One region of the Rahnella selenatireducens genome, then DNA from elsewhere that is predicted to be linked to it. Evidence: riboswitches for the same ligand, from Rfam matches in the RefSeq annotation. Region 1 holds a riboswitch; the other holds the start of a gene.

Region 1 (12,725 bases):
TCGACATGGTGGTCGTAAACCTTTATCCGTTCGCGCAAACCGTCGCCCGCCCGGATTGCTCACTGGAAGATGCAGTAGAAAACATTGATATCGGCGGCCCAACGATGGTCCGCTCAGCGGCAAAGAACCACAAAGACGTGGCGATCGTGGTGAAGAGCAGTGACTACGCTTCTATTATTGAAGAGATGGATGCCAACAGCAGCTCACTGACGCTGGCAACCCGGTTTAATCTGGGGATTAAAGCTTTCGAGCATACCGCGTCTTATGACAGCATGATTGCCAACTATTTCGGCACCATGGTTCCGGCTTATCACGGCGATACCGAATCCGCGTCTGGTCAGTTCCCGCGTACCCTGAATCTTAGCTATATAAAGAAACAAGATATGCGTTATGGCGAGAACAGCCATCAGAACGCCGCTTTCTATATAGAAGAAAGCGTCAGCGAAGCTTCCGTTGCTACTTCGACCCAACTTCAAGGCAAAGCCCTTTCCTATAACAATATTGCAGATACCGATGCGGCACTGGAATGTGTGAAGGAATTTGCAGAGCCAGCTTGCGTCATCGTTAAACACGCGAACCCTTGCGGCGTTGCCATCGGCGACAACATTTTGGCTGCTTACGAACGTGCTTATCAGACGGACCCGACTTCTGCCTTCGGCGGCATTATTGCCTTCAACCGCGAGCTTGATGCTGAAACCGCGAAAGCAATTATCAGCCGCCAGTTTGTGGAAGTGATCATCGCCCCGTCAGTCAGCCCTGAAGCGCTGGCCCTGACTGCGGCAAAACAAAACGTCCGCGTTCTGACTTGCGGCCAATGGCAAGGGCGCCAGAAAGCGCTGGACTTCAAACGTGTCAATGGCGGCCTGTTGGTTCAGGATCGTGATTTGGGCATGGTTGATGGCGGTGACCTGCGCGTTGTTTCTCAGCGCCAGCCAACGGAGCAGGAACTGACGGATGCACTGTTCTGCTGGAAAGTCGCCAAGTTCGTTAAATCGAACGCTATCGTTTATGCACGCGACAAAATGACTATCGGTATTGGCGCAGGCCAGATGAGCCGCGTTTATTCTGCAAAAATCGCGGGGATTAAAGCCGCTGATGAAGGTCTGGAAGTCGCTGGTTCCGTGATGGCATCCGATGCCTTTTTCCCGTTCCGCGATGGCATTGATGCCGCTGCGGCGGTAGGTATTACCTGTGTGATTCAGCCTGGCGGTTCAATCCGTGATGACGAAGTTATCGCGGCCGCAAACGAACACGGTATCGCAATGCTGTTCACCGACATGCGCCATTTCCGTCATTAATTTTCTTTTAGCGGGTGCGATGCGCCCGCTCACCCGGAGTCCTCGAATGAATATTTTAATTATCGGTAACGGCGGGCGTGAACATGCACTGGCATGGAAGGCATCGCAATCTCCTCTGGCGGACAAAGTTTTTGTCGCCCCCGGAAACGCCGGTACCGCACTGGAACCTCTGCTGGAGAATGTCGATATCGCCGCAACGGATATCGCTGGTCTGTTGGCGTTCGCCAAAAGCAATGATATTGGCCTGACGATTGTCGGCCCGGAAGCCCCGCTGGTGATTGGTGTGGTCGACGCATTCCGCGCTGCGGGTCTGAAAATTTTTGGCCCGACGCAGGAAGCGGCGCAGCTGGAAGGCTCAAAAGCTTTCACCAAGGATTTCCTCGCTCGCCACAATATCCCAAGCGCGGATTACCAGAACTTCACCGAAATCGAACCGGCACTGGCTTATCTGCGCAGCAAAGGCGCGCCGATCGTCATTAAAGCTGACGGACTGGCTGCGGGCAAAGGTGTCATCGTGGCGATGACATTGAAAGAAGCAGAAGATGCAGTCCACGATATGCTGGCAGGAAATGCGTTTGGCGACGCTGGCCACCGTATCGTTATCGAAGAATTCCTGGATGGCGAAGAGGCGAGCTTCATCGTAATGGTTGACGGCACGAACGTTCTGCCGATGGCAACCAGCCAGGATCACAAACGTGTTGGCGATGGCGACAGCGGCCCGAACACCGGCGGTATGGGCGCTTATTCTCCGGCACCGGTTGTGACGGATGAAATTCATCAGCGTGTTATGGATCAGGTTATCTGGCCAACCGTGCACGGCATGGCGGCTGAGAACAATACTTACACCGGTTTCCTGTATGCGGGTTTGATGATTTCCGCAGACGGCCAGCCGAAAGTGATCGAATTTAACTGCCGCTTCGGAGATCCGGAAACTCAGCCGATCATGTTGCGTCTGCGCTCGGATCTGGTCGATCTTTGTCTGGCCGGTGCGGAAGGCCGTCTGGGCGAGAAAACGTCTGAGTGGGATCCGCGTCCCTCATTGGGCGTTGTGATTGCCGCCGGCGGTTATCCTGCCGATTACAAAACCGATGATGTGATCCACGGTTTACCGCTGGAAGAAGTCCCGGACGGCAAAGTCTTCCAGGCCGGAACCCGTTTGCAAGATGAACGCGTGGTGACAAATGGCGGACGCGTACTCTGTGTGACGGCGCTGGGTAAAACTGTCGAAGCCGCTCAGCAACGTGCTTATGATTTAGCGAAAGATATTCATTGGGAAGGCAGCTTCTGCCGCAAGGATATCGGCTATCGGGCCATTGACCGCGAACGCAATCAGTAATCGCGTTCATCTGACGATCAGAACCTGACGATCAAAAAGGCACGCTTCGGCGTGCCTTTCCTTTATATATGTTAGCAAGCGGGATCAGAGATCTGACTCTTTAGGTTCCCACTTACAGAAATCTTCATTTGCGACCAGTAGCAATTCGTTGCCTTCCGGTGCGGTCAGCCAGGCAAGGCCGAGATTGTCGTTACTGCGACTGGCGCGTTTAGCCAGCCAGACCTGCGAACGGACGGTCAGCTTTGGCGTCACCTGTTCGCCTGCACAAGTCGTGATCAGACCCTGCCGCCAGTTAGCCTGCACCAGCCGGACATTGCCCACGCGCAGCGCATTACTCAGATCGAGGATTTTTGTCGCTTCATATTTATAGCGCTCGATATCATCTGACGATAATTTTTCCCGGCGCTCAGGAAGCTGCCGCTGCATAAAGCTGACATGCCCGCTATCGTCAAAACGCAGCATCACACCTAAATCAGTTTGCGTCGCATGCGTTTCTTTAATCAGGTGCAATTGTCCCTGCTGGAATTCATAACGGGTAATGACCGTATCGCCGCCAAAATAGGGGCTGTATACGTTGAGAATAGTTTGAGGTTGGTTTTGTGCGTTGTCTTCGCGCCAGAGCCGGTTGATACCCTGATCGGCAACATACCCGCTGGCAAAGAATAATTCAGAGGAGTTTTTAGAACTGCAACCCACCAGACCGAGAACCAGTAAACCTGCCACCAGTCTGGGGGTGATAAACTGAAGGGGCTTACAGGCCCCTCCGCTTATTCTTTTCACTGCAAGCAATTACTTAACAGCGTCTTTCAGAGCTTTACCAGAAACGAACGCAGGTACGTTTGCAGCTGCGATTTTGATTTCTTTACCAGTCTGTGGGTTACGACCAGTACGCTCGTTACGATGATTTACCTTGAAAGTCCCGAAACCAACCAATTGTACAGCATCACCTTCTTTCAGAGACTCGGTAATAGCAGACAGAGTAGATTCAAGAGCAACTTTGGCTTGTGCTTTGGAAAGATCAGCTTTGTCAGCAATTACATCAATCAGTTGAGTCTTGTTCATAAGTTATCCTTTACAGTGTGTTTATCGTTTGCAAAGCATCGAGTGCGACGGATATGCCGATTGACAGCACCCTCCTGCATACACGCACCGATAGCCACTTTTTTTACGCACCCCAAATGTAGACCAGACAGGGTGCGGATGTGAAGCCTTAAGGCACGACAAATCAGGCGTTAAATCACGTTTTCTAGCCTTATTGCGCTAAATTTATGCCAATGTTACTGACAGCGGCTTCACGCAGGTCAGAACGTAACCCTTTTATTAATTCCAGGTCACGCTCTTCACAGTCAGCCAACAGGCGAAAAATCTCCCATTGGATGTCCCATTCTTCTTCAACAGCAGGAATGATTTTCAGCTCTTCATCGGTCATTTCTTTACCGGCCTGAGTCATTTCCAACATCGCAACAGTACGAATTGATGTCTCACTCACGGCAACCGCATGAGACAACGTTTCGCCGCTCAGACGTGAATGAATCAGTTCGCCTAATGCGATACACGCATCGATGGCCGGGTAAACACCATAAATGTCGTAATCATCGGAAGAAGGCACGGCTTCCTCCAGTTTTTCGAGCTGTGAGTCAAAATTGACCTTGGCGTCTTTTACCACCAGCGTTTCCCAGATTAAATCCAGGATACGGCGGTAAAGCTGTGCCTCGCCGAACCCGGTTTCCAGGCAAAAAGCCTGATAGTTCGGGTACATACGTTCACACAAGCTCGCCATAAACGTCACGTGTTGCCAGCTTTCCAGCTTTTCCAGACGTAAATGAATTGGATTACGTAACATGAGTTGATCTCGTTAACTTTTCTGCGCGGGAGTTTACCTGAAATAAATCAATATCCCTATTCCTTGATTCCTAAAGATCATCACTCAACCGTTGCCAGCGTTGAAACGCTGCCCGGTTTGATGCCACAGCATCCGCCCAGCGGGTTGGCTCTGGCAAACGATATTGCCGCATGCAGCGTTCAACCCAGTAAAGTGACGATTCCATGCTGATGCGATTGCCCGGCGAGATAAACAGCGGATTACAGCGCAGTTTGCTGCGCCAGACCCAGCCAATCTGCTCATCGCCTTCATACAGCGCCTGCTTGCTGTGTTGCTCTTCCCCGAGTGGCAGAAATTTGCCACACAAGCGGCTCTTGGCTACGCCAATCGTTGGCACGTCGATCATCAGTCCAAAATGGCTGGCGACGCCCAGACGGCGCGGATGCGCAATACCCTGCCCGTCAACCAGCACCAGATCGGGTCGCGCACTGATTTGCTTCCAGGCCTGCAACAGCGCCGGTAACTCCCGGAAAGAAAGGAAGCCAGGAATATAAGGCATGACGGTTGGAATCCGGGCTATCTGGTATTCCACCAGCTCAAGCGACGGATAACGCAGAACCGCAACCGCGGCGCGCGTCACTTCACCACCCTGTTCGAAACCGACATCCACACCCGCGATCAGCGCTGGTGTACTGAAATCAGGGAGATCCTGCAGTTCAATTTGATCTGCAAGGATCCGTTGTTGTTCACGTAATGCGCGGGTATCAATCATACGCCGGATTTACTCGTGATATTGCCGGGACAGGCTATGTACTGCTTCCACAAACGCCCCCGCATTTTCTGGTGGAACATCCAGGTGAATACCGTGGCCCAGGTTAAACACATGACCGTTGCCTTTACCAAAACCTGCCAGAATGGTTTCCACTTCCTGTTCAATACGTACCGGAGAAGCATAGAGCATGGAAGGATCCATGTTGCCCTGAATCGCCACTTTGTCGCCCACGCGACGACGGGCTTCGGCAATATCTGTTGTCCAGTCGAGGCCCAGTGCGTCACAACCGGTTGCCGCCATCGCTTCCAGCCATTGTCCGCCGCCTTTGGTGAACAACGTCACCGGCACGCGGCGACCTTCGTTTTCACGGATCAGGCCATCGACAATTTTATGCATGTAGTTCAGGGAAAACTCGCGGTAATCGCGAGGTGTAAGCACGCCGCCCCAGGTGTCAAAAATCATGACAGACTGCGCGCCCGCTTTTATTTGAGCATTGAGGTAGAGAATGACGCTGTCAGCCACTTTATCGAGCAAAAGGTGCAAAGTCTGCGGATCGGCATACATCATCTTTTTGATTTTTGTGAAGGCCTTGCTGCTGCCACCTTCCACCATATATGTCGCCAGTGTCCACGGGCTGCCGGAAAAACCGATAAGCGGTACTTCACCTTTGAGGTTTTTACGGATAGTACGAACCGCGTTCATGACGTATCCCAGTTCCATTTCCGGATCGGGAACGGGGAGTTTTTCCACATCAGCACGGCAAGTTAGCGGGGAAGAAAAACGAGGGCCTTCACCGGCTTCGAAATACAATCCCAGCCCCATGGCATCAGGAATGGTCAGGATGTCAGAGAACAGAATCGCGGCATCCAGCGGGTAGCGACGCAGTGGCTGGAGGGTCACTTCACAGGCCAGCTCCGCATTCTTGCAAAGCGACATAAAATCACCGGCTACAGCGCGGGTTTCTTTGTACTCTGGCAAATAACGGCCTGCCTGACGCATCATCCAGACCGGTGTGATATCCACAGGCTGGCGTAACAGGGCGCGCAGGTAGCGGTCATTTTTCAACTCATTCATTCTGTCTTTTTCCTTCAATATTCGGTTCGCCCGAAAATAATCTGGCGGCATTCTAACATGCAACACTCCTGCTACACGTCGTCTTCATCGCTTTCTGCGCGGCACAGCGCAACTGTATCTTCAATCAGCCTGCGGGCGATGGTCCCCGGCGGCGGCAACTGTGGCAGCTGATCAAAACGATACCAGCCTGCGTTGAGCAGCTCTTTCGGATCATGCACGATGTCACCGCTGTCATAGTCGGCCATAAACGCCATCATCAGCGAATTCGGGAACGGCCAGGGCTGAGAACTGACGTACCGGACGTTCTTCACGCGAATATTGCTCTCTTCCATAACTTCGCGTGCCACGGTTTCTTCAAGGGTTTCCCCGACTTCAACGAAACCGGCCAGTACCGTGTGGATGCCATTACGGTGACGGACATGCTGCGCCAGCAAAATCTCATCACCGCGGCGGATTGCGACAATGATGCAGGGCGCAATTTGTGGGTAATAGCGTTCACGGCAATGCCCGCACAGCGCGGCCCATTCTGTTTTACTGACGTGCATCTCGTGCCCACAGTAGCCGCAAAATTTGTGCGAACGGTAAAATTCCGACAGCTGCACACCGCGCCCGACCAGCTGGAATAGCCCGCGATCCTGATCGAGCATCTGCCGCGCGGACACCATGTGATTGTGCATCGCCTGACGCACCATCCACACCGGCTCGCCCTGCCATTCACCAATCTGACGCCCGATTTTGCCCGTGAGAGAAAATTGCGCAGCGCTGCCATTCGGCAGTTCACCTTCGGGTAGCCACAGCTTGCCCTCAAAGCTGATGACCCACCAGCCGGTATGTTCTTCTGTGATCTGTAATTCCATAATTGTTGTTGCATAACCTCGACGAGACTGACAATCTGGGGTGGATATTTACATATTAGTAACTTTTGGTTACTTTTTTCTCGCTCACGGAGTCAACCATGCTAAATCGTCTGGAAAGACTGACCCAACGCGTTGGTGGCAGTAATGAGTTAGTGGATCAATGGCTGCACGCGCGTAAAGAACTGCTGGTGTCTTACTGCACACTGGTCGGCCTGAAACCCAATAAAGAAAAACATACACCGCTGAATGAAAAAGCGTTGGACAACTTTTGCCATAACCTGGTGGATTACCTTTCTGCCGGTCATTTCCACCTTTATCAACGGGTCATCGATGAAGTGGAAGGTGCAGAGATAAAATTACAGGCTGCGAAAATATACCCTGCACTTGAGCTCAATACTGAAGCTATCATGGCTTTCCATGACAGTTACACCGAAAATGATATTGATGATGACAATGCTTTCGCATTTCATTATGCATTATCCGATGTGGGTGAAGCATTGGATGCGCGTTTTCAGCTTGAAGATCAACTGATCATTCTGGCCTTTGATCCGGAAAGTCGCAAAGAATTGCCTTCTGCAAACGAAGAGCATCTTGCCAGACCCGCGTAACGTGTTACTCCTGCACAACACGTTGCCACAATAAAAACCCTGCTCAGGGTTGTAGTTTTTAAAACGGCCTCCTATATTGAGGCTTCTTGTCGGAGTGCCTCGTGCAAAATTTCCTCGCGGAGATAATGCCAGGCTGAGACCGTTAATTCGGGATCCGCGGAACCTGATCGGGTTAGTACCCGCGAAGGGAACAAGAGTAATGTTATGCGTTTAGCGCGATTTGGCATCAGCCTGCAAACGGCCGCCAGCGTTCAACCGCCCATTTTTACTCCTGCCGTAAACCTCCAGACAAGCAATTTTCCATTACGTTCTGTCACGCTTTTTGCCGTGAAAACAACACAAGGAATTTGCTATGTCGAGTACCCAGAAACCCGTTACATCCGAAAAAAAGCCCGCTAAACGCCGTGAACAACGCGCACAGGCACAGTCATTTATCGATAGCCTGCAGGGCGAAGCCTTCCCCAATTCCCGACGTATCTATCTTCAGGGCAACGATGCCGGTATCGGTATCCGTGTCCCTATGCGTGAAATCCAGCTCAGCCCGACGCTGGTTGGCGGCGGAAAAGACAACCCGCAGTTTGAAGAAAACGAAGCGATTCCGGTTTATGACACCGCCGGACCGTATGGCGATCCGTCTGCGACCATCGACGTGCATACCGGTCTTGAAAAATTGCGTGCCCGCTGGATAACCGGACGCGCTGATACCGAAGAACTTCCGCAAGTCAGCTCCGGTTTTACTCAGCAGCGCCTGGCCGACGAAGGGCTGGATCATTTACGCTTCGAACATCTTCCGCGCCCGCGAAAAGCCATTGCAGGTAAAAATGTCACACAACTGCATTATGCGCGCCGGGGCATGATTACCCCTGAGATGGAATTCATCGCTATTCGCGAAAACATGGGGCGTGAGCGGATCCGCGGAGAAGTCCTGCGCCAGCAACATCCCGGTGAAAGCTTCGGGGCGCACCTGCCCGCGAATATCACAGCCGAATTTGTTCGTCAGGAAGTGGCCGCCGGTCGCGCGATTATCCCCGCCAACATCAATCATCCGGAATCCGAACCGATGATCATTGGCCGCAATTTTCTGGTGAAGGTGAACGCCAATATCGGTAACTCAGCGGTGACGTCCTCTATCGAAGAAGAAGTTGAAAAGCTGGTATGGTCAACGCGGTGGGGCGCGGATACCGTTATGGATCTCTCCACCGGCCGCTATATCCACGAAACCCGCGAATGGATCCTGCGTAACAGCCCGGTTCCGATTGGCACAGTTCCGATTTATCAGGCTCTGGAGAAAGTGAACGGCATTGCCGAGGACCTGAACTGGGAAATGTTCCGCGACACCCTGCTGGAGCAGGCGGAACAAGGCGTGGATTACTTCACCATTCATGCAGGCGTGTTGTTGCGTTACGTGCCGATGACCGCCAAACGCCTGACCGGTATTGTCTCACGCGGTGGCTCGATCATGGCGAAATGGTGCCTGTCGCATCATCGCGAGAGTTTCCTCTACGAGCATTTTCGTGAGATTTGCGAAATCTGCGCCGCCTACGATGTCGCGCTTTCTCTCGGTGACGGCCTGCGTCCCGGCTCGATTCAGGACGCCAATGACGAAGCGCAGTTTGCAGAATTGCACACGCTGGGCGAACTGACGAAAATCGCCTGGGAATATGACGTGCAGGTGATGATCGAAGGGCCGGGGCATGTGCCGATGCAGATGATCCGCCGCAATATGACGGAAGAACTCGAACATTGCCACGAAGCGCCGTTCTATACGCTCGGGCCGCTGACAACCGACATTGCGCCCGGTTATGACCACTTCACGTCCGGCATTGGTGCTGCAATGATTGGCTGGTTCGGCTGCGCGATGCTGTGCTATGTCACGCCAAAAGAGCATCTTGGCCTGCCGAACAAAGAAGACGTTAAGCAGGGTTTGATTACCTACAAAATTGCGGCGCACGCCGCAGATTTAGCAAAAGGCCATCCCGGCGCACAAATCCGTGATAACGCCATGTCTAAAGCGCGGTTCGAATTCCGCTGGGAGGATCAGTTTAACCTCGCGCTCGATCCAGCCACAGCCCGCGCTTATCACGACGAAACACTCCCGCAGGAATCCGGAAAAGTCGCACACTTCTGCTCAATGTGCGGGCCGAAATTCTGCTCGATGAAAATTACTCAGGAAGTTCGCGATTACGCCGCTGCGCTGGAAGCCAAAGCCCAGCCCATCGAACTCGTGGAATCCGGCATGGCGCAAATGTCTGCGGAATTCCGTTCGCGCGGCAGCGAGCTTTATCACCCTGCCAGCCATTCCACTCCGGAGATCAGTAAATGAATCAGCCCGTTAAAACATTCCCGTCCGTTCCTTTCCATCTGGGGTTATATCCGGTGGTTGATTCTGTCGAATGGATTGCCCGTCTGCTGGATGCGGGCGTTAAAACGCTGCAACTGCGGGTGAAGGACTTACCCGATGAAGAAGTCGAACCCGCCATTATCCACGCTATTGCACTGGGGCGAAAATTTGACGCACGGCTGTTCATCAACGATTACTGGCGTCTGGCAGTAAAACATCAGGCGTACGGCGTGCATCTGGGCCAGGAAGACCTGGATACCGCCGATTTGCAGGCCATTCTTGATGCCGGTTTACGTCTGGGCATATCGACGCATGACGATGAGGAACTGGCGCGCGCCGTGGCGGTCAATCCGTCTTACATCGCACTCGGCCATATTTTCCCGACGCAGACCAAAGATATGCCGTCAGCACCGCAGGGTTTGTCGGAATTAGCCCGACACATTACGCAGCTGAACGGCAGCTTCCCGACAGTCGCCATCGGCGGGATCAGTATTGGCCGCGCGCCGTCGGTTCTGGACTGCGGCGTCGGCAGTATTGCCGTCGTCAGCGCCATAACGCAGGCCGCGGACTGGCGCGCAGTCACCGCAGAATTGCTGGCCTTATGCGCCAGCAAGGTTCCGGAAGATGCTTAACGACGCCGCCTTTATGCGCTACAGCCGTCAACTGATGCTGGAAGAATTTGGTCCGCAGGCGCAGGAAAAATTACTGGTGGCCAAAGTGCTGATTGTGGGGCTCGGCGGGCTGGGTTCACCGGCGGCGCTTTATCTGGCAGCGGCGGGCGTCGGGACGTTGTTTCTGGCTGATGACGACACATTGCACATTACCAATCTTCAGCGGCAAATCCTTTACCGCACCACCGATCTTGATCAGCCGAAAGCCAGCCTGGCGAAACGCGAGCTGCTGCGCCTGAATCCACTTTGTGAAGCCGTTACTATTACGGAACGGCTCGCAGGAGATACGCTGCTTCTAGCCGTTGGCAATGCCGATATCATTTTAGATTGCAGCGACAATATGGAAACCCGCCACGCGGTAAACAAAGCCTGCGTGGATATGGGCAAAACCTTGATCAGCGGTAGCGCGGTCGGATTCAGCGGCCAGCTTCTGGTCATCGAAGCGCCCTATCTTCATGGCTGCTATGCCTGTTTATATCCGGATCAGGAAACCGTACAACGCAACTGCCGGACATCCGGCGTTCTCGGGCCGGTCGTCGGCACCATCGGCACGCTGCAGGCGCTGGAAACACTGAAAATACTGGCGGGTTTGCCGAGTTCTCTTAGCGGAAAGCTGCGGCTGTTCGACGGAAAAACACAAAACTGGCGTTCCCTGCAACTCACCCGTTCATCTGCCTGTTCGGTTTGCGGAGGCCATCGTGAACATTCATGTCAATGATGAACCTCACCATTTCGCCGAGCCGCTGACGCTGTTTACCCTGCTCAACCTGCTGGACCTGAACCCGTCGGGCAGTGCGCTTGCGGTCAATCAGGTCATAATTCCACGTGATAACTGGACTGTCCACTTGCTGGACGATGGCGATCAGGTATTGCTCTTTCAGGCCATTGCCGGAGGATGAAACATGTTAAAAATTGCTGATACTACGTTTACCTCACACCTTCTCACCGGGACAGGAAAATTCGCTAACGCATCTGTGATGCAGCAATCGCTGGCGGCATCCGGTTCTCAGCTGGTGACGATGGCGATGAAACGCGTCGATCTTCGGCGCGGCGGCGATGATATCCTTTCACCTTTGCAGCAACTTGGCGTGCGCCTGTTGCCCAATACGTCAGGGGCAAAAACGGCAGAAGAAGCGGTGTTTGCCGCCCAACTGGCACGCGAAGCTTTGGGCACGCACTGGGTAAAACTGGAAATCCATCCGGACATGAAATACCTGCTGCCCGATGCCATCGAAACCCTGAAAGCCGCAGAGATATTGGTGAAGCAAGGATTTGTCGTTTTGCCTTATTGCAGCGCAGATCCGGTGCTGTGCAAACGTCTCGAAGAAGCAGGATGCGCGGCAGTAATGCCGCTCGGTGCACCGATTGGCTCAAATCAGGGGCTGCAAACCCGCGAGTTTCTGCAAATTATTATCGAACAAGCGCGGGTGCCCGTTGTCGTGGATGCCGGGATCGGCGCACCCAGTCAGGCCGCTGAGGCGCTGGAAATGGGTGCCGACGCTGTGCTGGTGAATACGGCAATTGCCGTTGCGCGCGATCCGGTTTCCATGGCGACGGCATTCCGTCTGGCCGTTGAAGCGGGCGTCCTGGCCCGCCAAAGCGGATTAGGCGGACGCCAGCGGCACGCCAGCGCATCCAGCCCGTTGACCGGATTTCTGACTTCCCCGCAGGCAACCTTATGAGCAACTTTACCGATGTCTGGTCTACGCTTGACTGGGACGATATTTCCCTGCGAATTAACAGCAAAACCACCAGCGATGTCGAACGGGCGCTAAGCAGGAACAAAATCGACCGTGATGATTTTATGGCACTGATTTCTCCGGCTGCGTTGCCCTATCTCGAAGAAATGGCGCAGCGCGCGCAACAACTCACGCGCCAGCGTTTCGGCAATACCGTGAATTTCTTTGCGCCTCTTTATCTCTCCAACCTTTGCGCCAACGAATGCA
Region 2 (18,578 bases), on a different contig from region 1:
GGCAGTTGCACCGGCGCCAGCCAGATTTTCATGGTCTTCGACCCGGCGCAGCTGGGCGGCACGCAATTCACCGAACACATGGCCGACAGCGTGGTGGATTACGTGAATCAGTCAGAGCCGGCCGAAAACAACCGTGATGTGCGCTATCCCGGCCAGACGGCGGCATTAAACCGCGAACAAAACCGCCGCCTTGGCATTCCCGTCGACAATGCCGTCTGGGATGAAGTCATGAGGCTGGCGGAATAAGATTTCCCTGCTCTCCTGCCCTGAAACGCCTGCCCGTTGCAGGCGTTTTCATTTCTGCTCTGCTGACTTTTTTCGCTCAAATCCCCGCTAAAAATGTGATCGCCTCCGGCAAAAACCGATTTACATACTTGTATGGTAGTTGGCTTTTGACGTATTTATAACCAAAGAAAATGCATCTAACTTTTACTGCAAAAGGTCGTAACCGATGAAAATCGTGAATGCTGAAGTCTTTGTCACTTGCCCGGGTCGCAACTTTGTGACGTTAAAAATCACTACCGACAGCGGTCTGACCGGTATCGGCGATGCCACCCTGAACGGCCGTGAACTGCCGGTCGCGTCTTATCTGAAAGATCACGTCTGCCCGCAGCTTATCGGGCGAGACGCGCATCAGATTGAAGACATCTGGCAGTTCTTCTACAAAGGCGCGTACTGGCGTCGCGGTCCGGTGACGATGTCGGCCATTTCTGCGGTCGATATGGCGCTGTGGGATATCAAAGCTAAAGCAGCCAATATGCCGTTGTATCAGTTGCTCGGCGGCGCATCCCGCACCGGCGTGATGGTTTACTGCCACACCACCGGCCACTCCATCGACGAAGTGCTCGATGACTATGCCAAGCATAAAGAGCTGGGCTTTAAGGCGATTCGCGCCCAGTGCGGCGTGCCAGGCATGAAAACCACTTACGGCATGGCGAAAGGCAAAGGTCTGGCGTACGAGCCCGCAACCAAAGGCAACTGGCCCGAAGAACAGCTGTGGTCCACGGAAAAATACCTCGATTTCACACCAAAACTCTTTGAAGCCGTGCGCAACAAATTCGGTTTTGACGAACATCTGCTGCACGACATGCATCACCGCCTGACACCCATCGAAGCCGCGCGTTTTGGCAAGAGCATTGAAGAATATCGCCTGTTTTGGATGGAAGATCCGACGCCTGCCGAGAATCAGGAATGTTTCCGTTTGATCCGCCAGCACACGGTCACACCCATTGCCGTCGGCGAAGTCTTCAACAGTATCTGGGATTGCAAACAGCTTATTGAAGAACAGTTGATCGACTATATCCGTACCACGCTGACCCACGCGGGCGGTATCACGGGGATGCGCCGCATCGCCGATTTCGCGTCGCTTTATCAGGTGCGCACCGGTTCGCACGGCCCGTCAGATCTCTCTCCAGTCTGCATGGCGGCTGCCCTGCACTTTGATCTGTGGGTGCCGAATTTTGGCGTGCAGGAATACATGGGCTATTCCGAACAGATGCTGGAAGTGTTCCCGCATAACTGGACCTTCGATAACGGCTACATGCATCCTGGCGAAAAACCCGGGCTGGGCATTGAGTTTGACGAAAAACTCGCCGCGAAATATCCGTACGAACCGGCCTATCTGCCGGTGGCCCGTCTTGAAGACGGCACTTTGTGGAACTGGTGAGGGAACGAAAAATGAACAGTGTCGTTATACAAGAACCGGGAAAATTAGTCATCGAGCAACGTGCTTTGCCGGTACCTGCCGCCGGCGAGGTACGAGTTCGGGTGAGTTACGCAGGCATCTGCGGCTCCGATGTCCATATCTATCACGGCCACAATCCGTTCGCGAAATACCCGCGCGTTATCGGCCATGAGTTCTTCGGCCACATCGACAGCGTCGGTGAAGGCGTTGATACGGCACGCATCGGCGAACGTGTGGTCATTGACCCGGTGGTGAGCTGCGGGCATTGCTATCCGTGCTCCGTCGGACGGCCTAATGTCTGTAACGAGTTACAGGTGATCGGCGTTCACCGCGACGGCGGTTTCAGCGATTACGCCTGCGCTCCGGCTAAAAACGCCTATAAAGTCCCTGCGTCCATTTCCGACAAACTCGCCAGCATGGTCGAACCTTTCACGATTGCGGCGAACATCACAGCCTTTTTGAAACCGACACCGCAGGATACCGCGCTGGTGTATGGCGCAGGCCCGATGGGGCTGACAGTGGTCCAGGTGCTGAAAGGCGTGTACGGTGTTCAGAACGTGATCGTCACCGATCGCATTGAAGAACGTCTGCATATGGCACTCGACAGCGGCGCCGACTGGACCATCAATAACAGCGCACGCAGCGTGGCTGATGTGTTGTCCGCTGAGGGCGTGCGCCCGACGATAATCGTTGATTCTGCCTGCCATCCGGCGATCTTGCAGGAAGCCATATTGCTGGCTTCACCGGCCGCGCGTATCGGCATGATGGGCTTCTCTGGCGAGCCGAGCACCATCACGCAGCAAAGTATTACCAGCAAAGAAATTTCGCTGTTCTCTTCGCGCCTGAACAGTCACCGTTTCCCGCAGGTGATTGAATGGATGGAACAGGGAAAAATCACGCCTGAAAAACTGGTGACGCACTGGATGCCCGCCGGAGATGTGGAAGCCGCACTGACGCTGTTTGAAAAAGATCAGCGCTCCTGCTGCAAAGTTCTGCTGACGTTCTGAAGACCGTTTTTATTTTAATTGTTTGAAACCGCGGGAGGATTTTTAAATCTTCCCGCAAACCGTACCTCATATTCTACCTACAAAGAACGCAACACTATTAAAACGACACCAAGTGGAGCACCTTACCTATGTTTAAGAACCTACGCTGGATCATCGTATTCCTGCTGTTCATGGTTTACATGATCAACTATCTCGACCGTGTAGCGCTGTCTATTACGGTACCGATGATAGAAAAAGAACTGACCATTAATCCTGAGCAGTTCGGGATAATATTCGGCAGTTTTTTCTTTGGTTACGCCATATTCAATTTCATCGGCGGCCTGGCCGTCGATAAATTCGGGCCAACGGTCGTGATGGGATTAGCCGTCGGGCTGTGGTCTGTATTTTGCGGAATGACTGCCATCGCCACCGGCTTTTATTCCATGCTGATATTGCGGGTATTATTCGGCATGGCCGAAGGCCCGATATGCGCTTCCGCCAATAAGATGATTAACGGTTGGTTCCCGAAGAAAAAGGCCGCCACCGCAATGGGGCTTCTCAGCGCCGGTTCGCCTCTGGGCGGCGCCGTTGCCGGGCCGATCGTCGGCTATCTGGCGCTGTCTTTTGGCTGGCGTCCGGCCTTTATGGTGATTGCCGCTATCGGGATTGTGTGGATGGCAATCTGGTTCTTTACCGTGGCGGATAATCCGCTGAAAAGTAAACGCGTCTCGCCGGAAGAATTACGTTTAGTTGATGAGATGAAGAATGAGAATATCAGTGAAGAAGACGACCTGGCGCACGCCGCGCATGGTCTGGGATATTATTTACGTCAGCCTATTATTCTGGTCACGGCGTTCGCCTTCTTCTGCTACAACTATATTTTGTTCTTCTTCCTCAGCTGGTTCCCGTCTTATCTGGTTCAGGCACACGGGCTGAATATTAAAGAAATGAGCCTGACTACTGTTATTCCGTGGATTGTCGGATTCGTCGGTCTGGCGCTGGGCGGTTATATCTCCGATAAAATTTTCAATATTACCGGCCGCTTACTGCTGTCGCGCAAAATTATTCTTGTCTTCAGCCTGTCTGCCGCCGCTATTTGCGTCGCACTGGCCGGTATCGTCACCAGTGTAGTTCCGGCCGTGGTACTGATGTCTGTTTCTATTTTCTTCCTGTATACCACCGGCGCAATTTACTGGGCGATTATTCAGGACGTCGTGCATAAATCCCGCGTTGGCGGCACCAGCGGCTTTATCCATCTGGTCGGTAGCGTATCTGGCATCGTCGGGCCGGTCGTAACAGGCTTTATTGTGCAAAACACCGGTCATTTCGACAGCGCCTTTATTCTCGCAGGCGGCGTTGCAGCCCTCGGCGCGATTCTGGTGTTCTTTGTGATTAAAGCCCCAAAGCATTCACCGGCCACTAAATTATCCCACGGCTGAAGTTCTGAATGAAAATGCCGCGCCCGGCTAAAAGGCGCGGCATTTTGCCAACACAGTTGCTGTATATCCGGAGCATTTCACCATGACACAGATTTCATCGCAGCCTCTCTCTGAAGCCGCCGAAAAAGAACAGCGTGGATTATTAAGACGCGTCGCAGGCGCTTCCGCTATCGGCACCGCTGCCGAATATTACGACTTTTTTGCCTACGGCACGGCGGCCGTTCTGTTTTTCGGTCAGCTGTTTTTCCCCAGCCACGACCCGCTGATCAGCACGTTGGCCGCTTTCGCCACGTACGCCGTCGGGTTTCTTGCCCGTCCGTTGGGCGGTATTGTTTTCGGCCATATCGGTGACAAAGTCGGACGCAAAAAAGCGCTGGTGATCACCATTCTGATTGTCGGTTTGGGAACCTTCTGCATCGGCCTGCTGCCGACTTACGAAAAAATCGGGTTCTGGGCGCCGGTTCTGCTGATTTTAATCCGCGTATTGCAGGGGTTTGGCGTGGGCGGAGAACAGGCAGGCGCCGTACTGATGACCGCCGAATATTCGCCGCCGGAACGCCGGGGCTTTTTTGCCAGCTGGGTACAAATCGGCGCGCCGCTGGGCTTTCTTCTGCCGTCGGCTTTATTTGCGCTGCTGACATCGCAGTTATCTGCCGTACAAATGCTCGACTGGGGCTGGCGTATTCCCTTCCTGCTCAGCCTGCTGCTGGTGATCGTCGGGCTGTTCATCCGTCTGCGGATTGATGAATCACCGGTGTTTGCTGAAATCCGTAAAACCAAAGCGGTGGAATCGCGACCGGTCGTGGAAGTCATCAGATTGTATCCGGGGATCATCGCCAAAGGCGTGTGTGCCAAACTGATCGAAGCCTGCGCATTCGCCATGTTCACGGTGATTGTGCTGGCATTCGGTAAGGCCAATCACCTGAGCGAAAGCATTCTGCTGCAAACCATGATTGTGGCCGTCATTCTGGAGATATTCGCCATCCCGATGATGGGTAAACTCTCCGACCAAATTGGCCGCAAGCCGGTGTATATGGCCGGTGCGGTGTTGCTGGCGCTAGGAATTATTCCCTTCTTTCTGGCACTGAAAATGGACACGTTCTGGATCACGCAAATTGCGATGATCCTCGCGCTGACTTTCGGCCACAGCATGTGTTATGCGCCGCAGGCCTCGTATTTTCCTGAGCTGTTCCCGACGCGGATCCGTTGCAGTGGCATTGCGTTAATCTGGCAAATCGGTTCACTCATCGGCAGCGGGATTCTCGGGCTGGTGGCGGTAAAAATCCTGCAAATGACCGGCGGCGATTATCACGGGCTGGCGATATACATGATTGTTCTCGGCGTGGTCTCAGTGATCGGCCTTGCCCTGCTGCCGGAAACCGCGCCGGGCAGAAGAAAGAGCGAATACCACAGCTGGAAACAGTAATCCCGCACGGCCCCTTCGGGCTGCCCGTCACGGCAGCCCGAAGGGTGACGGGTTATACCTCATCAACCCACACACGCATTTCACCTTCCCCACGGTTTGCCCAGGTAAAGTACGGCACAAACGTCATGGTCTGCGGCACGGCCTCTTCAACGGATGGATTGAAGCGATAAAGCGGTTGCTGCTCAGCATGGTTTGACGTGCACCGCTCGCCCTGCGTTTGTAAAAGCGTTTTCCCGGCGAACAACCCATTACCCGCAATCAGGCGAAATGGCGCATTTTGCGGCAAACGGATGTTATGCAGTTCGCTGCCGTTGTCGGCCTGTTCGAGGCAGTAAACCAGCGGCCCACGCTGTATCGCGACTTTCCCGGCGACATGCCGCAGCAGCGCATTGCCTTTCACGCGCGTTACCGGCATCGGTAACGTCATCTCAATGCGATCCCCTTTTTGCCATTCCTGCGTCAGACGCAGATATCCGCGCGATGTCCGGGCGGCGACGTCCAGCGGTTTGCCGTTAAGCGTCACCTGTGGGCTGGCACACCAGTCGGGTAAACGCAGCGCCAGCGTGGCTTTGAGAGGCTCTCCGGTGTCTACTTCAATCAGCACATTTTCAGCCCAGGGATAACCGCCGGATTGCCTGAGGCGCAGCGGCTTACCGCCAATCGTGGCTTCGACATCGCTGCCGATATAGAGATTAATGTCCACACCGTCCGGCCGCTGGGTATAAATATAGTGACCGAGAGACGCCAGAAGCCGCGCGATGTTAGGCGGGCAACAGGCGCAGCCAAACCAGCGCTGACGGACCGGTTTTACATGGTCATAAATATGGTTGAAGGAAATGCTTTTCGGATGGACTTCCAGCGGATTGACGTAGAAAAAATGTTTGCCGTCGAGCGCCATGCCGGCAAGCACCGTATTGTACAGAGCGCGTTCCATGACATCGCCGTAACGGCTGTCGGCCTCGAGCTGCAACATGCGGTTGGCAAACATCATCAGGCCAATCGACGCGCAGGTTTCGGTATAGGCCGTATCGTTGGGCAAATCATAATCCGACGAAAAAGCCTCGCCACTGCTTTGCGAACCGATAGAACCGGTGATATACATCTGCCGCTGCGTCATGTTTTCCCATAACCGCTGGCATACTTCGCGTTTTTCCTGATCCTGACTCAGCCGCGCCAGATGCGCGACACCAGCGTATAAATACACAAACCGCACCGCGTGCCCGATAGCCGTAGTCTGCAACGCGACCGGCAAATGTGCCTGACTGTAGGCTTTATCCTTCACCATCCAGGCCGGACCGTAGGTATTCCAGTGAGACGTTTTACCGCGTTTTTCATACTCAATATCGTAGAAATGCGGCTGCGTACCGCGCTGTTCGACGAAATAACGCGTGAGTTCGAGATAGCGCGTTTCGCCGGTTTCTTCATATAAACGCATCAGCGCCAGCTCAATTTCCGGATGACCGGGATAACCGTGTAATTGCTTATCACCCGGCCCGAAAACGTCACCAATATGGTCGGCGAGCTTACAGACAATTTCCAGCAAACGCGTTTTTCCGGTGGCCTGCGCGTAAGCGACACCCGCCTCGATCAGATGTCCGGCGCAATATAGCTCATGGCATTCCGCCAGATTTGTCCATCGCTGCTGCGGCTCTTTGACCGTGAAATAGGTATTCAGATAACCATCCGGATGCTGGACGGCACCAACCAGTTCGATGACGCGGTCAGCAGTTTCTTCCAGCTCCGGATCCGGCGTTTTCGCCAGCAAATACCCCACCGCTTCCAGCCATTTGGCGACATCGCTGTCCTGAAAAACCATCCCGTAAAATTCGCCGTCGCTCTGTCCGGCCGCGATACGGAAGTTCTCAATGGCGTGGCTCGGCTCCGCATCCGCCACTTCATCGTTCAGCGCTTTCCACTGATACGGCACAACCACATCTTTCACCAGACGCTGGTATTCCAGCCAGAATGCATCGGAAATATTCACCTTGTGCAAAGGCACTTCTAAAGAATCAACCGGAGAAAAAGACATACAACCTCCTGAATCGTTATCGTCAGTTAAATTTTGGCCGCCAGCTCACGCGACATGCGCGTCAGTAATGTGTTGTTGAGCTTGCAGAAAATCAGGGTGCCCGCCAGCAGCAGATGCATCGCCGCAGGCAGCAGGCTTTCGAGAAGTGTGATCCCGCGGAGCGAGGCTGCGGTCTGGTGATCTGCTCCGGCCTGATAAGAAACCAGCACGAAGACCAGGCTGATAATCCCGGCGCTGGATGCCCACGCGAGTTTGATGAAGAAAAGGTTAAAGGCGAAGTTCATGCCGGAAGAACGGATGCCGTTTTTCCAGTGGCCGTAGTCATCGGCGAACGCCATCAGTGAAAAGTGCAGCGGCAGCGTAAAGCCCAGAATGACGCAATGGACAAAAATAATGCCCAGCCAGAGCGTCTGCCACTGTTCGCCCACCGGTACGAACCATAACAGCAGCGAAAACACCGCCAGCACCAGATTAGTCAGCATGTAGAGACGCACGCTGTCGATAAATTTTGTCAGCTGATTGACGATCACCGCCCCGAGAATCGACGCCAGCGTCACCATGCCGAAGAACATCGAGGCGTAACCCGCACCGCCTCTCAGCACGTACGTGATGAAATACATATAACCGCCGCCGCGCAGGTTAAACACGTTGATCAGCAGGAAAGACATCAGCAATACCAGCAAAAGCTGATCATTTCTCAGCATTCCGCGAATGTGCTCACGGACGCTGAACTGCCCGAGCAGTGCCAGCGGCAGGCGCTCCCGCACGGCAAAAAAGCACCACAGGAACATCCCGACTGCGATCACGCAAAGCAAACCGACGCCCTGCTGATAACCCGCCGCAGCGTTACCTTTTCCCAGTACCTGTACCAGCCACGGCAATCCGACCGACACCAGAAAACCGGCGACGCCGCACAAGACAAAGCGCCAGGACTGACAGGACATCACCTCGCGATGATCCGTGGTCATGGTGTTAATCAGCGCGCAATACGGCACGTTGATCGCGGTGTAAGAAATGGACAGCAGGAAATAAGTGAAAAATGCGTAGGCAATTTTGGCGTCACCGCTCCACCCTGGCACGGTGAACGTGAGAAAACCGACTACGCCGATAGGCAGCGCAATCCACAACTGCCACGGGCGAAAACGGCCCCAGCGACTTTGTGTCCGGTCGGCCAGAATGCCCATCAGCGGATCGGAAATTGCATCAATAACACGCAGTGAAATAAACAACGTGCCGACAATCGCAGGCGTCAAACCGAAAACGTCGGTATAAAAAAAGGTTAAAAAACTGGTGATCAGGCACGTAATTATCGTCCCTCCGGCATCTCCTAATCCGTAACCAATTTTCTCACTGACCGAAAGTTTGGCGTTTGCAGACACAATGACGTCAGTGCCCCTTACCGGCGATGAACCGGTATTTATAGAATCGGTTGGCATTTTATTTTCCTCGCTTTTATATCGTTATTTATAAGCTTCAGAAACGTATTAAATAAGACTGAGTTGTAATATCAGCCCGGCGATAAATAAGGTACGCCGTAAATCTGGCACAGGGCTCTTACGCCAACAAGAGGAGGATAAAGTAGTTAAACGGGACAATTCCGACTGATGAATGGAATCTGTGAAGCAGATCAAAAGCTCATTCCTGCCCGCTGGCAGACCACGACCGCTGTGCTAATGTTAGGCTTCAACTGCCAGATGAGTGCCTGAAATGCTTTCATTTTCCGTAAATTACCCGGTTAACGTGCAAAACGGTGGCTTATTTATTTCCCGTGGAGTGGGTACACATCCGACCCGAAAGCTCAGTTCACATGAACTCATTTATGTTGTGCGCGGTACGCTTTCCTTACATGAAGAAAATACCCGTTTTGACTTACGCGAAGGGGAAAGTTTACTGTTATTTCCCGGCCGGGAACATAAAGGCGTGACGACGTTTGATCCTGAGTTAAAATTCTATTGGCTGCATTTTGACATTGTGGAAAAAACGACATTAATTCAATCACAGCAAAATAATCCCTCTTTACAGCTGAATATTCCACAACACTGCAAAATCAGGGATACGGAAACCGTGTTAACCCTGTTCAGATTATTTTTATATGAGCAGGAACGCGGTGGAAATTCTCTGTCATTGTTTCTGGTTTTATTATTGCAAGAGGTCTCCCGCGTCTGGCCTGAAAATGTGGAGCCCGGCGGGCCGGGTGTCGCGCTGGCCTATAAGGCGCGTGAACTGATTACCACGCAATACCATCTGCCACTCAGTGCCTCTGAGCTGGCAAACAGATTGCACTGCAATGCTGATTATCTCGGCCGGGTTTTCCGCATGACGTTTCAGATGACGCTGACGGATGCGTTGCATAAACAACGGGTGGCGGTGGCGGAAAAACTACTGCTGAGCAATACCGGCAATGTTGCGGATGTTGCGCGAAAGACCGGTTTTAACGACGTGGCCTATTTTCGCCGGATTTTCCGCAAATTGCTGGGTATCACACCGGCGGCCTACAAAAAACTCTATTGCCGCGAGCATATTAATTCCCAATAATTTGATAAAACCTTGCGCTAACAATCTCAAAATCCTGAGAAAACTCATGTTAGTATTATCTTCTCACGATTCTGAAGACAAATTGAGCCCATGACAGACTCCTTTGAATTTCTCAGTAATGTGCCGGTAAATCAGCAGATTTATCGCACTTTGCGTCAGGACATTGTCACCTGTGCCATCGCACCGGGGGCGTTCCTGTCGGAGAAAGAAATTTCCACGCGTTTTAATGTTTCCCGCCAGCCGGTTCGCGAAGCCTTTATCAAACTCGCCGAAGCCGGGCTGGTACAGGTTCTGCCACAGCGCGGCACTTACGTGATGAAAATTTCTTCCAAACGGGTGGCCGACGGCCGTTTTATTCGTGAAGCCGTTGAAACCGCCGTCGTCCGCCGCGCTGCCATGGTCGCGACGGATAAAGATCTCGCGCTGCTTGAGCACAATCTTGAACGGCAGACGCTGGCGGCAAAAAGCCAGCAAACGCAGGAATTCCTGTTACTCGACGATGAATTTCATCGCACCATCGCGCAGATTATTGACTGCCGGCTGGCGTGGGAAACCGTCGAGCACATCAAAGCCACGATGGATCGCGTGCGGTTTCTGACGCTCAGCAAGGTATCGCCGCCGGAAAATCTCATCGCGCAGCATTACGCCATTTTTGACGGACTGAAAGCGCACGATCCGGACGCCGCCGAAAAAGCCATCCGCATTCATTTGCAGGAAATGATTTCCACCATTACGCCGATTGCTGAGCAAAACAGCGACTGGTTTGATGCGGAATAGATAGGGCAAAAAAAGTTTTCCCCGCGTTTTAGCGCAATGCCAGCGCGCGGGGCCCAACGCGTTTCAGGGAAGTTTAGTCCAGCCTTTAGGCGGATGGTAGAAGGCTTCCGGCGGACCAAATGCGCCGAGCCCCTCTTCATCGAAGTCAGAATACTTTTCTTCGCAATATCTCAAATACCCAACGAGCATATCGACCAGCTCAATCTGGCGTGGGGTTAACTGAACGGATTTACCCAAACACTTTTCCTTATATTCAGACTGTGAAAATTGATATTTATTGGAATTAAATTAAAGCGTTCTATTATTTAATTTTGACTTCATATACTCGTCTAACAGAAAGTAATTTGACTCACATTCCATCTTACCTGCCACTTTGGTTAAAGGTGCTTCTGACATATAAAAGCGCATTACGACTTTATTGACAACATCTTTAATAATAAATCGTGTATTTTCTTTCACCAGTAATTTATTTCCATCAAGAGAGTTGGCATAGGTGACCGTAATACACAGGCTAAAAAACAACATTTTTCTTTTTAATGGATGCTCAGGCGTTTTACGGTAAAAATTCTCCAGCGCATTGATTTCAAGATCATTCTCTGCAAACCGGCAGGATTTCAATAAGAAAGCCGCCCGCTCCTGTGGCGGATTTTTAAGACAAAACACGTAAGCGGTTTGCTCAACCCCAGACTCAGCAGGTTTGTTTTAACGGTATTCATTGAATAACCATTTCCAGTTAAGCGGATTCTTTTTCGGTTGCAGTAAATTACGTCGGGCCTTGCGCTGCTGCCAGATAATATCACTGCGACAAATACGTCTGATAATAAGCGGGGTTTTTAATTTATCAAAGACCGCATTCATGATGAGAACCGTCTCGTTAATTACCGTTTCATGTAACGTTAAATATTTCATTCTGTTTATCGTTCCCTGATTTCAATGAGCGACAGAATAATCCCGGCAAAATGAATCACAATGCAGCATGCACGTTTTTACGAGACGCCTCGGGAAATTTCGTTATCAGGGCTAACGTAACCCGAAAAAAATGCCCGTTTTGCGGGGTAGCCCCAAAATTTGTATGACAACTTGGTGTAAGCTGTAAACCACATCAATATCGTGGATACTTTTATGCCTGCTACAGCCCCCCTGAAAAAAAGCTATTACAGCGCAGATCAGTCGCTGTCCCTGTCTCAGCTCGATGTCGAGAAAATCAGCCAGGTCGTGCGCGATCTGGACGTGGCTGAAAGCGAAAAAGAGCATTACGTCACAGGCTGGATGGGCCAGAACAGTGTGGTACTGGTGAGGAATTATCAGGACAAACGCGGGACGTCTAACGGAATTGTCATGTCACGCGGCAATCGTTACAAACTGACCATTCAGGCCATTACCTTCCGCATTCCCAAATTTCTGTTGTGGATTACGTTCCGCCGCAAGCCCCGTACCATGACCGTAATTGCTTACAACAAGCTGGGTGAACAGGCCACCGGTCTGCAACAGTTTATGCATATTCAGGAACCTGAGCTGAAAGAGCAGCTGGAAAGCGACTGGCGTGAGCTGAATGATTATCTCGGCATGGCCTGCTGGCAGATGGAGAATAATCAGCCGCTGTGGCGCAAGCTGCGTGAAGAAATCACGCCACAGTCGCTGCTGATGCTGGCGGGATCCACGTGGTTCAGCGGCAAGAAGCTGCAAAAAGACGGTGAATGCGAAGGATTGTGGCTGCACGAGCATTTTATCGGGCGTCGTACCGGTGAGCACGCGGCGCTTTTGCTTTCGTGGAAGGATGAGGAAAATCAGGATATTGCCAGTTACCTTTTTGAACAGGTTTCATCGAATAAAATCCGTGTGATGTTTCGTCCGCGCAAAGAAGATAAGTTCTACCCGCTGAACCCGTTTGACGCCGTGCATCTGCAACAGGCGCTGACGATGTATTACCAGGCAGAAGAGGCGCTGAGCGAAACTCAGCGCCGCGCCTGATAAGTTTTACCACCAGCGGTGAAAATGATGCACCGGCCCGATGCCGTGGCCGACTTCCAGTGAGTCGGCCTGCATCAGCGCCTGTTGCAGATAGTCTTTGGCTCCCCGCACGGTATCTGCCCAATTATTGTGACGCGGACGCAATGCCGCCAGCGCTGCCGACAACGTACAGCCGGTGCCGTGCGTATGTCGGGTATTCACCCGCGGCGCGGTAAAACGCTCACGTGAATCTGCCAAAAACAGCCAGTCCGGGCTTTCTTCATCACTCAGATGACCGCCTTTGATCAGCACAGCTTCACATCCCATCGCCAGTAACGCTTCGCCCTGTTCACGCATTTCTGACTCATTCACCGCTACCGGGCATTCCAGTAACGCAGCGGCTTCCGGCAGATTGGGGGTAATAATTGAAACCTGCGGAATAAGCAGACGGCGCACGGCATCAACGGCCTCCGGTAACAGCAGCGGATCGCCACTTTTTGCCAGCATAACGGTATCAAGCACCACAAAAGGCGGCTGATAATACTTAAGCCTTTCGGCGACCGCTTCAACAATCTGGCTGTTCGCCAGCATGCCGATTTTAGTGCTGTCAATCCGCACGTCGCTGAGTACGGAATCCAGCTGTGCGGCCACGAAATCCGGCTCAATGTTGTAAACAGACTGCACGCCACGGGTGTTTTGCGCCACCAGCGCAGTGATTACGCTCGTGCCATACGCGCCAAGCGCCGAGAAGGTTTTCAGATCTGCCTGGATCCCCGCACCGCCGCTCGGGTCAGTACCTGCTATGGTCAGGGCATTGATTCTTTTCATCCGATGTTTTCCCCGTTCAGCCACTCTTCGCGCATTAAATACAGGTTATCAAGAAACTCCGGCGTAAAGCTGCCCGGCCCTTTCACCACGGCGCAGGCGCGCTCACCGGCACACGACATTACTCGACATGCCGCAGCAACGTTATCCAGACGTTTGCCGGGCAATGCGGCAAATGCCGTAACAACCGCAGATAAGGAGCAGCCGGTGCCGACGATGCGGGTCATCAGCGGATGTCCGCCGGGAACCGACCAGCTGCGTTCACCGTCGGTGACGTAATCGGTTTCACCGGTGACAGCCACCACAGAGCCGGTTTCCCGCGCCAGCTTTTGTGCGGCGGGCAATGCAGAAAAGGAATCATCGCCGCTGTCTACGCCACGTCCGGATGCACTCAGTCCGGTGAGCGCACGGATTTCGGAGGCGTTTCCGCGAATAGCCGCGGGCGTGAGTTTGATGAGTTCGAGGCAAAACTCAGTGCGCCAGTTCAGGCCTCCAACAGCAACCGGGTCCAGCACCCAGGGTTTTCCGGCCTGATTCGCTGCCTGAATCGCCGCCAGCATCGCATCGGCATGAGGACGGGTCAGCGTGCCGACGTTAATCAGCAAGGCATCAGCTACTGCACTGAACTGCGCGGCTTCGGCTGGGTCAATCACCATCGCCGGTGAAGCGCCGAGTGCTAGCAGAACATTGGCCGTAAAGGACTGCACCACATCGTTGGTCAGACAGTGAACCAGCGGCGCGGAGGCACGAAGTTGTTGTAAAGAAGCGGCGGCTGTTGCACCAGAAAAAACGGAAGGTCGGGTGTTCATAGTTCTCCCCACCGGCGCTAAAGAAGGCGGTATCGGGAGAGATACCTGACTTCCCTACGCTGGCATAATCCAGATCAGGTAATACGGGTAAAATCTCAGCCGTTCTTTTGCAAGAGCGGCACCCCGAGTCAAGGAAGCATTATTGGTGGCGAGCCTGAGAAGGTCAATCAGGATTTTTCGTACAGCGCGTTATTTCGCCGCCGACGCAATAAGGTTAATTTCCAGTAAAACATCGACCAGAAGTTCCACGCAAACTGTTGTGCGTGCAGGATATGGCGCGTTGAAATGTTTTACATACGCCTCGTTAAAAGCTTTGAAATCTTTCTTATCGGTCAGGTAAACATTGACGGAAACAGCATCATCGATTCGTCAGGTTATATTCTTTAAGCGACCCGGCTATTTTCGAAAACACCAGATGAGTCTGCGCTTCAATTCCGGCGCGCGTTTTGCCTTCCGCTGTAATCGGCACTTCGCCGGAAACAAAATAAAGATCGCCGCTTTTGACGATAAACATCCCGCGATCCTGCATAACCCTTACGGCTTCCAGTTTTTTTATTCATCGGTTTACCCGCACACCCCGACTGAGACGGGGAAGAATCAATGATTTCTTCCATCATGGACTCGAGACCGGTTTGGGTATTTTGTGGCATATTCTCTGAAGAATACTGTCTGAACAGGCGCCCGAGCACCGCATGTGCAATTTCAGCTTCGCTGAGATCAACGTTGATACACAGGCTGGCAAATGCGATGCCCGCCTCGTCGCGATAAACCGTCGTGGCACTTTTCAGTTTTGTCCCTTCGCGGTCACTGTCGTGTAATCCGCAATAACCAGCGGTTCGGAGGATGGAAAAGCCGGATTCCGGGCGTTGAGAAGACCGGCGAACCCTAAATCACCGTCCGGGCCGCTGAACATGGAATCCTCCACCACGCGGCCGGAAACGTGACCATTGGTGATTTTCAGCACGGAAGATGACGGATTCGTCGGGTCATAAACCACGATTTCAGTATTGTTGCCGAGGGCCGCAGCGAGGGTATCCACGGAGGCGAAGAGCGTTTTCAGAACGAGTGCTCCTTCGGCTGCGGCTTCTGGTGGAATTTTGGGCATGAGTGATGTAATCCGGCATTGCATTTGAATCGAACACAATATCAACCGAATGTTGAAATATCATTTTGCTGTTGATTTATTTACCCCCGCACAACAAACCAAATTGAACTCCCGTAAACTCGCTGGCAGTATGGCTCAGTGAAGTGAACGTACTCTGCCCTCATATTTTCAAAGGATTTCACTCTTTGCCACCAGCACTCAACATCCGCCCATACGAAGAAGCCGATCGTCCTTTTTTGCGTACGCTGTATCTGGCATCGCGCAAACATACCTGGACGTGGATGGAAGACGTTTTTCAGCTCGAAGATTTTGACCGCGCCGTGATTGGCGAAACAATACTGGTCGCCGAACGTGACGGGCATCTGCTCGGATTCGCCTCAATTTTTACGCAGGAAAACTTCCTGCACAATCTGTTCATTGACCCGCAATATCAGGGCACCGGCGCAGGCAGCGCGTTGTTGCACGCCAGTGAAAAAACGTTCACCCGAACGGGGTCACTGAAATGCTTAGTTAAGAGTAAAAACTCTGTCGAATTTTATTTATCAAAGGGCTGGAAAATTATTTCGACCGGCGACAGTCCGAAGGGCGAATATTATTTATTTCATTCACCTGGCAAATGATTAATAGATAAATTATTAGCAAGCAAGTGTAATTTTCTTCATTCCTGATGAACATCAATTTTTCTTTGTAGTTAAAAGGTTAAATTCCACAGCAGTGCTATACATACTTTGTCTTCCGTAAACATTTTCGAGGGTAAGAATGAAAAAAACAAAACTGATGCAGGCAGCACTGATTACGGGTGCTCTGTTTTTGGCGGGTTGTACTAACCATGTCACACAAAAGGAAAAATTCTCAGGCTTCCTCGGTGACTATTCCAATCTGACTGAAGTAAAAACCGTATCAGGTAATCCTGTACTGCGCTGGATTGATCCTTCATTCAAAAAAGCCAATTATTCTTACCTGAAATACGAGCCTATTACGTTCTATCCGGAACCTAAGCCAACGCCACAAATCAGCAAAGAAACGTTGCAGGGTGTACTGGATTACGCAAACAGCCGTTTGAAACCCGCGATGGCGGATCGTTTGCAGCTGACTGACCATGCCGGCCCGCGCACCCTGATTTTCCGTGGTGCGATCACCGGCGTGAATACTTCGGCGGAAGGTTTGCAGTTCTATGAAGTGATTCCGGTTGCACTGGTCATCGCAAGTGCTGAAACCGCCAGCGGACACCGTACACGCGATACGGAAGTGTATTTCGAAGGTGAGCTGATCGACGCCAGCACCGGCAAACCTGTCTTCAAAGTTGTACGTAAAGGCTTCGGCAAACAGGTTTCCAATGACACCCAGAAAGTCACCGCTAACGATCTGAAAGTCGTGATCGATGGTCTGGCAAACGACACTAAACTGTTCCAGTCAAACTAAGTCAGACGCGTTAGTCAGCATTTTTGAAAGGCAGCCAAAGGGCTGCCTTTTTTATTTTGTTTATGCCGCTTTCTTCACACCGCACTGCTCATGAATTCCCGTAACCAGATATGCGCCGGGTCGCGGTGCGAGCGTTCGTGCCAGTACATGTGCATCTCAAAACCGGGAACTTTCACGGGCGGCTCGGTAAGGTGCAACGCGGGGTTTCCACGCACCAGACGCTCGGGAAGCATGGCGACTAAATCGGTGGTCAGCAGAACCTGAATGACAAACAGGAAATGCGGCACGGAAAGCACCACGCGCCGTGATAACCCGGCTTCTGCCAGCGCGCTGTCGGTGATGCCCTGAAATCCACCACCATCAGGCGAAACGATCACATGCTCAAGCGAGCAAAACACCGGCATAGTGACCGGCTTCGCCAGCTGCGGATGTCCTCTCCTGCCGACCAGCACATAACGTTCGGAAAACAATAACGTGCTGTGTAAATCCTTCAGCACCGCTTCCCCCGTATGAAACGCCAAATCCAGTTCTCCGCGCTCCATTTTCCGCATAATCCGCACCGGTGATGTTTCAAAAATCGCCAGTTTTGTTCCGGGCGCAACAGCGCGGAATGCCTGGAGCACAGGCAATACAATGGTGGATTCGCCATAATCCGCCGCGCCCAGATTCCAGGTATTCTCTGCCTTCGTCGGATCGAAAACGTCACCGGCAGAAACCGCAGACGCCAGAGCAGCCAGCGCCTGTTGCAGAGGTTGACGTAACTCATCAGCCCGCGCTGTCGGACGCATGCCGCGCGGGCCTGGCAGCAGTAGCGGATCGTCAAAAAACTCACGCAATTTAGCCAGCTGAACGCTGATTGAAGGCTGGGATAAGTTCAGCCGCTGCGCCGCCCGCGTGACATTGTGCTCCGCGAGCAGGACATCCAGCGTGAGCAATAAATTGAGATCCAGACGGCCGAAATTATTCATAACTATACCTGGTATATTTTAAATTCATTTTAACTATACCTGACGGCGGCCTACTCTGCTTTCATCACTTAACGGAGAGTCCGCCATGAATATTTTAATCGTCTACGCCCATCCGGAACCGAAATCCCTGAACGGTTCGTTGAAAAATTTCGCCGTAAAACACCTGGAGGCCGCCGATCACAGCGTACAGGTTTCCGACCTCTACGCCATGCAATGGAAAGCTCCGCTGGACGCCGCTGACAATACATCGCCTTCGACGGACATGCCTTTCAATCCTTCTCAGGATTCACAGCGGGCGTTCAAAAACGGAACGCAAAGCCCGGACATCACCGCCGAGCAGGAAAAACTGCGTTGGGCCGATACCGTGATTTTCCAGTTTCCACTGTGGTGGTTTTCCATGCCTGCCATCATGAAAGGCTGGGTGGAACGGGTTTACGCCTACGGGTTTGCATACGGCGTGGGCGAACATTCGGATTCGCACTGGGGCGACCGTTACGGTGAAGGGAATATGTCAGGAAAACGCGCCATGCTGATGGTAACGACCGGAGGCTGAGAACCGCATTACAGCCCGCGCGGTATCAACGGATCCCTAGACGATTTGCTGTTCCCCATCCATCACGGGA

The links. Region 1 has a riboswitch for thiamine pyrophosphate ahead of thiC (phosphomethylpyrimidine synthase ThiC). Riboswitches for the same ligand answer to the same signal wherever they lie in the genome.
Region 2: linked by a shared signal. The riboswitch ahead of thiM (hydroxyethylthiazole kinase) and the one ahead of thiC (phosphomethylpyrimidine synthase ThiC) in region 1 are both predicted to bind thiamine pyrophosphate.

What each region holds. Positions count from the first base shown of each region.
Region 1 covers NZ_JBKEZJ010000032.1:1,183-13,907, reverse strand. The annotation lists gene purH (bifunctional phosphoribosylaminoimidazolecarboxamide formyltransferase/IMP cyclohydrolase) at 1-1,298, shown strand, start outside; gene purD (phosphoribosylamine--glycine ligase) at 1,345-2,634, shown strand; gene ACLBVC_RS24445 (DUF1481 domain-containing protein) at 2,719-3,360, opposite strand; gene hupA (nucleoid-associated protein HU-alpha) at 3,424-3,696, opposite strand; gene ACLBVC_RS24435 (YjaG family protein) at 3,887-4,477, opposite strand; gene nfi (deoxyribonuclease V) at 4,548-5,228, opposite strand; gene hemE (uroporphyrinogen decarboxylase) at 5,238-6,302, opposite strand; gene nudC (NAD(+) diphosphatase) at 6,374-7,159, opposite strand; gene rsd (sigma D regulator) at 7,258-7,767, shown strand; TPP riboswitch at 7,848-7,974, shown strand; gene thiC (phosphomethylpyrimidine synthase ThiC) at 8,120-10,090, shown strand; gene thiE (thiamine phosphate synthase) at 10,087-10,740, shown strand; gene ACLBVC_RS24400 (HesA/MoeB/ThiF family protein) at 10,733-11,497, shown strand; gene thiS (sulfur carrier protein ThiS) at 11,478-11,678, shown strand; gene ACLBVC_RS24390 (thiazole synthase) at 11,682-12,461, shown strand; gene thiH (2-iminoacetate synthase ThiH) at 12,458-12,725, shown strand, end outside.
Region 2 covers NZ_JBKEZJ010000013.1:145,104-163,681, reverse strand. The annotation lists gene yiaK (3-dehydro-L-gulonate 2-dehydrogenase) at 1-246, shown strand, start outside; gene rspA (starvation-sensing protein RspA) at 452-1,666, shown strand; gene ACLBVC_RS19830 (Zn-dependent oxidoreductase) at 1,678-2,691, shown strand; gene ACLBVC_RS19825 (MFS transporter) at 2,820-4,109, shown strand; gene ACLBVC_RS19820 (MFS transporter) at 4,192-5,535, shown strand; gene ACLBVC_RS19815 (glycoside hydrolase family 127 protein) at 5,588-7,564, opposite strand; gene ACLBVC_RS19810 (MFS transporter) at 7,591-9,000, opposite strand; gene ACLBVC_RS19805 (helix-turn-helix domain-containing protein) at 9,272-10,099, shown strand; gene ACLBVC_RS19800 (GntR family transcriptional regulator) at 10,190-10,876, shown strand; gene ACLBVC_RS19795 (hypothetical protein) at 10,940-11,113, opposite strand; gene ACLBVC_RS19790 (hypothetical protein) at 11,165-11,539, opposite strand; gene ACLBVC_RS19785 (hypothetical protein) at 11,579-11,785, opposite strand; gene ACLBVC_RS19780 (hypothetical protein) at 11,999-12,847, shown strand; gene thiD (bifunctional hydroxymethylpyrimidine kinase/phosphomethylpyrimidine kinase) at 12,854-13,654, opposite strand; gene thiM (hydroxyethylthiazole kinase) at 13,651-14,460, opposite strand; TPP riboswitch at 14,495-14,596, opposite strand; gene ACLBVC_RS19765 (RidA family protein) at 14,650-14,796, opposite strand; gene ACLBVC_RS19760 (hypothetical protein) at 14,819-14,974, opposite strand; gene ACLBVC_RS19755 (PAS domain-containing protein) at 15,245-15,565, opposite strand; gene ACLBVC_RS19750 (GNAT family N-acetyltransferase) at 15,751-16,185, shown strand; gene ACLBVC_RS19745 (DUF3313 domain-containing protein) at 16,325-16,987, shown strand; gene ACLBVC_RS19740 (LysR family transcriptional regulator) at 17,062-17,955, opposite strand; partial or broken gene ACLBVC_RS19735 (NAD(P)H-dependent oxidoreductase) at 18,041-18,578, shown strand, end outside.